2 regions of the Streptomyces sp. NPDC093586 genome follow, and region 1 is predicted to be linked to the other one. Evidence: riboswitches for the same ligand, from Rfam matches in the RefSeq annotation. Region 1 holds a riboswitch; the other holds the start of a gene.
The links. Region 1 has a riboswitch for S-adenosylmethionine ahead of ACIRFH_RS14950 (aminotransferase class V-fold PLP-dependent enzyme). Riboswitches for the same ligand answer to the same signal wherever they lie in the genome.
Positions count from the first base shown of each region.

Region 2: linked by a shared signal. The riboswitch ahead of thrC (threonine synthase) and the one ahead of ACIRFH_RS14950 (aminotransferase class V-fold PLP-dependent enzyme) in region 1 are both predicted to bind S-adenosylmethionine.

Region 1 is NZ_JBIWJA010000011.1:183,506-187,889, reverse strand. Features, by position in the region: gene ACIRFH_RS14960 (cytochrome bc complex cytochrome b subunit) at 1-1,076, shown strand, start outside; gene trpD (anthranilate phosphoribosyltransferase) at 1,208-2,272, shown strand; SAM riboswitch class IV at 2,356-2,472, shown strand; gene ACIRFH_RS14950 (aminotransferase class V-fold PLP-dependent enzyme) at 2,654-4,036, shown strand; gene ACIRFH_RS14945 (Lrp/AsnC family transcriptional regulator) at 4,249-4,384, opposite strand, start outside.
Region 2 is NZ_JBIWJA010000010.1:197,276-201,659, reverse strand. Features, by position in the region: gene ACIRFH_RS14090 (cold-shock protein) at 181-384, opposite strand; gene ACIRFH_RS14085 (MoaD/ThiS family protein) at 825-1,100, opposite strand; gene thrC (threonine synthase) at 1,097-2,401, opposite strand; SAM riboswitch class I at 2,420-2,575, opposite strand; gene ACIRFH_RS14075 (glucosyl-3-phosphoglycerate synthase) at 2,715-3,683, shown strand; gene ACIRFH_RS14070 (hypothetical protein) at 3,767-4,384, opposite strand, start outside.

The DNA.
Region 1 (4,384 bases):
TGTCCGTGCCGATCGTCGGCACGTACATCTCGATGTTCCTGTTCGGCGGGGAGTTCCCCGGCCACGACATGGTGGCGCGGTTCTACTCGATCCACATCCTGCTGCTGCCGGGCATCATGCTCGGCCTGATGGTGGCCCACCTGATCCTGGTCTTCTACCACAAGCACACGCAGTTCGCGGGTCCCGGCAAGACCAACAACAACGTCGTCGGCATGCCGCTGCTGCCGGTGTACATGGCGAAGGCCGGAGGCTTCTTCTTCCTGGTCTTCGGCGTGATCGCGGCCGTCGCCGGCCTCGTGACGGTCAACCCGATCTGGGCCCTCGGTCCCTACCGGCCCGACCAGGTGTCCACCGGTGCCCAGCCCGACTGGTACATGGGCTTCGCCGAGGGTCTGGTCCGCGCCATGCCCGGCTGGGAGATCAACTTCTGGGGTCACACGCTGGTCCTGGGCGTGTTCGTCCCGCTGGTGATCTTCGGTATCTTCCTCGCGGTCATCGCCCTCTACCCGTTCATCGAGGCGTGGGTGACCGGCGACAAGCGCGAGCACCACATCCTGGACCGGCCGCGCAACGCCCCGACCCGCACGGGCCTCGGCGTCGCCTGGGTGACCGCGTACATCATCATGCTGATCGGCGGTGGCAACGACATCGTCGCCACGCACTTCCACCTGTCGATCAACGCGGTGACCTGGTTCGTCCGGATCGGGTTCTTCGTCGGCCCGGTGATCGCCTTCGTGATCACCAAGCGGATCTGCCTCGGCCTCCAGCGCCGCGACAAGGACAAGGTGCTGCACGGACGCGAGTCCGGCATCATCAAGCGCCTGCCGCACGGTGAGTTCATCGAGGTCCACGAGCCGCTCAGCCAGGGCGCGCTGCACACCCTCACGTCGCACGAGCAGTACAAGCCGGCCGAGATCGGGCCGACGGTCGACGAGAACGGTGTCGAGCGCAAGCCGACGAGCGCGCAGAAGCTCCGCGCCAAGCTCAGCAAGGCGTACTACGGCGAGGGGTCGCAGATCCCGAAGCCGACCGTCGAGGAATACAAGGAGATCACGAGCGGCCACGGCCACCACTGACCCTCCAGCGTCGCCACACCACGGTCGAAGGGCCCCGTCCGGTCTGCGGACGGGGCCCTTCGCCGTGCCCGGGGGCTGGATAGGGTGGGACCACACTCCCTTTCCACGACGCACACGATCAGGAGCGGCTCATGAGCGCTGTGACCCCCGCTGGAGGCGACAACGCGGCGGGCCGCTCCTGGCCCGCCCTGCTGAACGGCCTGCTCGACGGCCGCGACCTGTCCGCCGACGACACCGCCTGGGCGATGGACCTGATCATGCGCGGCGAGGCGACCGACGTGCAGATCGCGGGCTTCGCGACGGCGCTGCGGGCCAAGGGCGAGACCGTCGACGAGATCTCCGGCTGCGTGCGCTCGATGTACGAGCACGCGCACGTCATCGAGGTGCCCGGCGAGACCGTCGACATCGTCGGCACCGGCGGCGACGGCGCCAGGACCGTCAACATCTCCACCATGTCGGCCATCGTCATCGCCGGCACCGGCGCGAAGGTCGTCAAGCACGGCAGCCGTGCCGCCTCCTCGGCCTCCGGCGCGTCCGACGTGCTGGAGAAGCTCGGGGTCAATCTGGAGCTGACGCCGAAGCGGGTGGCCCAGGTCGCCGAGGAGGCCGGGATCACCTTCTGCTTCGCCGTCAAGTTCCACCCCGCGCTGCGCCACGTGGCGACCGCGCGCGGCCAGCTGGGCGTGCGGACCGTGTTCAACTTCCTCGGGCCGCTGACCAATCCGGCGAAGGTGAAGGCCCAGGCGGTCGGTGTCGCCGACCCCCGGATGGCCCCGATCATCGCCGGGGTGTTCGCCGAGCGCGGCAACTCCTCCCTGGTGTTCCGCGGCGACGACGGCCTCGACGAGCTGACCACGACCTCCACCTCCCGGGTCTGGGTCGTCCGGGACGGCACGGTGACCGAGGAGGCCTTCGACCCGCGGGACGTCGGCCTCGAACTGGTGCCGGTCGAGGCGCTGCGCGGCGCCGACGCCTCCTACAACGCCGACGTCGCCCGCCGTCTGCTGGCCGGCGAACCGGGACCCGTCCGGGACGCGGTGCTGCTGAACTCGGCGGCGGCCCTGGTGGCCCTGAAGCCCGGCGACGGGCCGCTGACCGAGCGGATCAGGGCCGGTATGGAGCAGGCCGCCGCATCCATCGACTCCGGCGCGGCCAGGCGGACCCTGGAGCGCTGGGTGGCCGCCAGCAACGCGTAGGGCCCCGCCCGGACGGTGCCGACCGTCCCGCGATCCGGACTCGGGTTGCGGGGCGGCGATCACTTCACGTACGTTCCTTCCCAGGTCATGAGTGACAGTCATGAGGCCCCGGCCGACTGTCCGGCAACCCTCCGTCCGTGGCGGGGTGCCCCGGGTGAAGACCAGGTCGTGGACAGCAAGGTCCACGGCAAGCGCGGATCCCTCGCGCGCTGTCGACAGCGTGGGTCCAGGGGTCCTGGGTCGTCCGAGGGAGTTTCCCGTGAATCAGCGAATGCGATAGGGCCGCAGAGCCCCGCCTCCGCATCCCCCTTTTCCTTTCCGTCCCGCGCTCGAGCCGTACGCGCTCGCGTGGCGACGACCTCTGCCTTCACGGGAGTACCCATGTCCGTCTCCGCCGTCGCCGCCGACCAGTCCGTCCGTGCCCCGCTGCCCGTCCTGGGCCGGGACGTCACCGTCCCGCTCGTCACCGGCGGCGAGGTCGCCTACGCCGCGCTCGACTACGCCGCCAGCGCCCCCGCGCTCCAGCGGGTCTGGGACGACGTCGCCGCCTACGCCCCGTACTACGGCAGCGTGCACCGCGGCGCCGGGTACCTCTCGCAGCTGTCGACCGACCTGTTCGAGAACGCCCGGAGGACCGTCGCCGAGTTCCTCGGCTGCCGGGACGCCGACCAGGTGGTGTTCACCCGGTCCACCACCGACTCCCTGAACCTGCTCGCCGCAGCCCTCCCGGCCGGCTGCCGGGTCTTCGTCTTCGAGACCGAGCACCACGCCTCGCTGCTGCCCTGGCGGGACGCGGACGTGACCTACCTCGACGCCCCGAGCAGCCCCGCCGAGGCCGTCGAGACCCTGGAGCGCGCGCTCGCCGCCCGCGAGCCGTACGGGCCCGCCCTGGTCTGCGTCACCGGTGCCTCCAACGTCACCGGCGAGCTGTGGCCGGTGCGCGAGCTGGCCGCCGCCGCGCACGCCCACGGGGCCCGCATCGTGCTGGACGCCGCCCAGCTCGCTCCGCACCACCCGGTCAGCGTCCGTGACCTCGACGTCGACTGGGTCGCCTTCTCCGGGCACAAGCTGTACGCCCCCTTCGGCTCCGGCGTCCTCGCGGGCCGCGCCGACTGGCTGCGCGAGGCGGAGCCGTACCTCGCGGGCGGCGGGGCCAGCCGCAGCGTCAGCCGGCGCGCGGACGGCGGCGTGGACGTGCAGTGGCACGACAGCGCCGCCCGCCACGAGGCCGGGTCGCCCAACGTCATCGGCGCCTACGCCATCGCCTCCGCCTGCAAGACGCTCACCGAGGCCGGGTTCGACACGCTGGTCGCCCGCGAGGAGTACCTGATCCGCAAGGTCCGCGAAGGGCTCGCCGAGGTCCCCGAGGTGCGAGTCCTCTCCCTCTTCGGCGACGACGCCCCCCGCGTCGGCGTCCTCTCCTTCGTCGTCGAGGGCTGGAACAGCTCCCACTTCGCCGCAGCCCTCTCTGCCGAGTACGGCATCGGCGTGCGCGACGGCCTGTTCTGCGCCCACCCGCTGGTGCGCACCCTGCTCGGCAGCGACCCGCAGACGCAGGGCGAGTGCGGCGCCCCCGAGGCGGCGCCGGGGGAGAAGTCCCTCAACGCCATCCGGGTCAGCTTCGGCGCGGGCACCCCGGACGAGCACGTCGAGCGGTTCGTGAACGCCGTCAAGGAGCTGGTGAGCGACGGCGCCCGCTGGAACTACCGCACCGAGGACGGGCGTTGCGTCCCGGACACGTCCGGCGCCGGCACGGCCGCCTGAGCCTTTCGCGCCGGCATCCTCTCCGGAGGGTGCCGGCGCGGGCGAGTGCGGTCTCCTCGGTCCCCCAGGGCCTGATCCGAACGGCGGGCCCTAGTGCCGCGGCAGGCGACGTTCGCCCGGTGAGGAGCGGCGTCCGGTGCGGCGAGTGGGGGCACCCCCTCCGGGGGAGCGTGCCGGGCGTCGCGACGGGGCGGACGTCGCCTGCCGCGGCACTAGTTGTCCAGGCCGATCGCGAAGGCCGCCTCCAGGTCGTGCTGCGAGTAGGTGCGGAACGCCACGTGCGTGTCCGTGCCCTCCACGCCCGGGATCTTGCTGATCCGGCCGGGGATGACCTCCGCCAGGTCCTCG
Region 2 (4,384 bases), on a different contig from region 1:
AGTGCTAACGCCAATGATTAGCACTCGGCACCATCGAGTGCAAGCGCCCGTCGGGGATCGAGCGGGTGCTCAGCCCCCGGCGAACACCGGCGGGCGCCCGGATCCGGGCAGGCCGAAGGGCCCGCACCCCAGGGGTGCGGGCCCTTCGGAGAAGACCGTCGGCCAGCGTGGCCGCACGTCTCAGGCGCTGAGGCGGACCATGTCGGCCTGCGGGCCCTTCTGACCCTGCGAGATCTCGAACTCGACCCGCTGGCCTTCTTCGAGGGTGCGGTAGCCGTCCATCTGAATCGCGCTGTAGTGGACGAAAACATCCGCACCACCGTCGACCGCGATGAAGCCGTACCCCTTCTCCGCGTTGAACCACTTGACGGTGCCCTGAGCCATGCCTAACTCCCCTATTACTGGCCCTTGCACAGACCCGCACTTCGCGGATCCGGGTCAGACCTCGCCCCCCGATGGGTGGGGGCGTGCGCCGGAACGCGTCGACCGCGGCTGAATGTATCTGCACAACTGCCGTCTGCAACAGGTCAATCGGACGAGAAATCCGGACGCAGCCGGTCCGGAATATGGCGAGAATTCACCTGATTCCGGGTCAAGTCGGGCTGCACAAAGTGAACAAAAGCCGCGAAATGTGCCCACACTTTGGCTACATCTTGTCGGGCCTGCGGCAGGAATTCCGGGCGCCGGCCGGGGAGGCCGGGAGCGCGTTCCCCAACTCTACCGCGCTCAACCACATGGAATTACCCCCTCCACATCTCTCGCGGAGGGGGCAATTCCAGGAACTCTGCGTGTCACCGATCGCCGAAGGCGATCGAAGCGGCGGGTCAGCCGCCGGCGACCGCCGGGATGATGGACACGCCGGCGCCGTCCGGCGTCGCCGTCTGCAGGCCCTGCTCGAAGCGGACGTCGTCGTCGTTGACGTAGACGTTGACGAAGCGGCGCAGCTTGCCCTGGTCGTCCAGGACGCGGGCGGCGATGCCGGTGTGGTTCTTCTCCAGGTCGGAGATGACCTCGGCGAGGGTGGCGCCCTCGGCGGCGACCTCGGCCTTCCCGCCGGTGTAGGTGCGCAGGATGGTGGGGATGCGAACGGTCACGCTCATGATGCGAGGCCAGCCTCTCGGAAGGAGTCCAGGGTGGGGCGGATCGTCGCGGTCAGGCCGGTGCCGGCCACCGCGTCGAGGGTCTTGAGGCCGTCACCGGTGTTGAGGACGACCGTGGTGAGCGTCGGGTCCAGGACGCCGTTCTCGATCAGCTTCCTGGTGACGCCGACCGTCACACCGCCGGCGGTCTCCGCGAAGATGCCCTCCGTGCGGGCGAGCAGCTTGATCGCGTCGACGACCTGCTCGTCGGTCACGTCCTCCACCGCGCCGCCGGTGCGGCGGGCGATGTCCAGGACGTAGGGACCGTCGGCCGGGTTGCCGATCGCCAGGGACTTGGCGATGGTGTTCGGCTTCTGGGGGCGCACGACGTCGTGCCCCGCCTTGTAGGCGGTGGACACCGGCGAGCAGCCCTCGGCCTGCGCGCCGAAGATCTTGTACGGCCTGTCCTCGACCAGACCGAGCTCGATCAGCTCCCGCAGGCCCTTGTCGATCTTCGTGAGCTGGGAGCCGGACGCGATCGGGACGACGATCTGGTCGGGCAGCCGCCAGCCGAGCTGCTCGCAGATCTCGTACGCGAGGGTCTTGGAACCCTCGGCGTAGTACGGCCGCAGGTTGACGTTGACGAAGCCCCAGCCCTCGCCGGCCGGGTCGCCGATCAGCTCGGAGCAGAAGCGGTTCACGTCGTCGTAGTTGCCCTCGATGCCGACGAGTTCACCGCCGTAGACGGCGGCCATGACGACCTTGCCCTGCTCCAGGTCGTGCGGGATGAACACGCAGGAGCGGAAGCCGGCCCGGGCGGCGGCGGCGCCGACGGCCCCGGCGAGGTTGCCGGTGGAGGAGCAGGACAGGGTGGTGAAGCCGAAGGCGCGGGCGGCCTCCAGGGCCTGGGCGACGACGCGGTCCTTGAAGGAGTGCGTCGGGTTGCCGGAGTCGTCCTTGACGTACAGGCCGCCGGTGACGCCGAGTTCGCGGGCGAGGTTGTCGGCCTTGACGAGCTTGGTCCAGCCGGGGTTGATGTTCGGCTTGGTCGCCACGTCCGCGGGGACGGGCAGCAGGGGGGCGTAACGCCAGATGTTCGCGGGGCCCGCTTCGATCCGCTTCCGCAGTTCCTCGGCGTCGTGGCCCGAGAAGTCGTAGGCGATCTCCAGCGGGCCGAAACACTCCTCGCAGGCGAAGACCGGGCCGAGGGGCACGCGGTGGCCGCATTCGCGGCAGGAGAGCGCCGCGGCGGGGCCCAGGTCCACGGGGGAGGCGGGGGAAGCGGTGGTGTCGGTGCTGCTTGCGACAGTCTGCACAGCCATGTGAGGCGAGGCCCTTTCTCCTCATCTTCCTCACGACGCATCTCGCCGTGAGACGGATTTGGCACCTTCCCTAGCCGGGAGCCTCGCGCCGCGATCGACGGCGATCCGCGAGAACCGACTGGAGGGTTGCCGGGGCTTCATCGGGCCGTGTCCCTCTGCCCCTCTGGATGAGCGGTATGTGGTTGTTTTTCGCGTCACGCGGCGACCCCGGCATGCACCGGCCGGCCGCGTTGTTCAAGACTGTAACCGAAGGCCACGACAGTTGAGACAGTCGTCCGAACCGCGAGATGGATCACGAAGGAGCCCACCGACCGTGCTGGAAGAAGTCGAGCGCTGGCTTGGCACACGCTCCTGGTCCGTGGCAGACCGCACGCTTTCCCAGATCATGGCCGCCAAGCGCGCCACGGGCCAGTCGGTCAGCGTGGTGCTGCCCGCGCTCGACGAGGAGGCGACCGTCGGCGACATCGTCGCGGTGATCCGCCGCGAGCTGATGCACCGGGTCCCGCTCGTCGACGAACTCGTGGTCGTGGACTCCGGGTCGGCCGACCGCACGTCGGCGGTGGCCGCGGCGGCGGGGGCGCGCGTCGTGCACCGCGACGAGATACTCCCGCGCATCCCGGCCGTGCCCGGCAAGGGCGAGGTGCTGTGGCGCTCGCTGCTGGTCACCGGCGGGGACATCGTCTGCTTCGTCGACGCCGATCTGCGCGAGTTCTCCGCCGACTTCGTCTCCGGCATCGTGGGCCCGCTGCTCACGGACCCGGAGGTCCACCTCGTCAAGGCGATGTACGACCGCCCGCTCGCGCAGCCCGACGGACACACCACCGAAGCGGCGGCCGGCCAGGGCGGGCGGGTCACGGAACTCATGGCCCGGCCGCTGCTCAACATGCACTGGCCGCTGCTGGCCGGCTTCGTCCAGCCGCTCGGCGGCGAGTACGCGGCCCGCCGCTCGCTCCTCGAACAGCTCCCCTTCCCCGTCGGCTACGGGGTGGAGCTGGGCATGCTGGTCGACGCCCTGCACCTGGTGGGCCTGGACGCCCTCGCGCAGGTCGACGTCGGCGTCCGCAGGCACCGGCACCAGGACGGGCAGGCCCTGGGCCGCATGTCCGCCGCGATCTACCGCACCGCCCAGCTCCGGCTGGCCCGCGGCCATCTGGTCCGGCCGTCCCTGACCCAGTTCGAGCGGGGCAGGGACGGTTTCGAGCCGCGCACCTACCCGGTGGACACCGAGGAGCGGCCGCCGATGGCGCAGATCGCGGAGTACGCGGCCCGGAGGGTGGCGTGAGCCCTCCGGGGCCGCTCCGGAACCGCTCCGGAACCGCTCCGGAACCGCTCCGGAACCGCTCCGGGGGGCCGGGTCCGCCCGCGTCAGCCGGTGACGCCGTCCGACCAGCGCCAGCGGCCGGCGGAGTCCTCCTCGCAGGTCAGGTACTCGCCGCCGCGGCCGTGGGTGCTCAGTCCGCGGTGCTTCTCGGCGCAGAACTGGCCGTCGGCGTAGCAGTTGCCCGCCGGGCTGGTGAGCTCGCAGGCGCCGGTGCCCGTGCCGCCGCCTCCGCCGGAACCGCCCGTGTCCCGGGTCTTCCCCGGTTCGGGGGTCGGGGTGGGCTCCGGGGTGTGCAGCAGGCGTCCGGCGCAGTCGCGGCCGTCGCGGGCGACGGTGAACGTCACGGTGCCCGTCCCGCCGCTCTGCTCGCAGACCTTCTCGCCCGTGCCCCAGGAGGAAGCGGTCCGTCCGGTGCCCTGGAGCCGGACGGCGTGGTCGAGGCCGGCCTCCTTCGCCGCGAGGACGGCCGCCCCGACGCCGCGGCCGGTGAAGTCCGGCAGCGTGGCGGTGGTCGGGGTGGGGGTGGGCGTGGGGATCGGGCTCCGGGTCGGCGTGGGGGACGCCTCGGGTGCGGGACCGCCGCTGCTCGGTGTGGCGGTGGCCGCCGCCGGCCGCTCGTCCGCCTTCGTGTCCGCGGTCGGGCCGCCGCAGCCGGCCAGTGC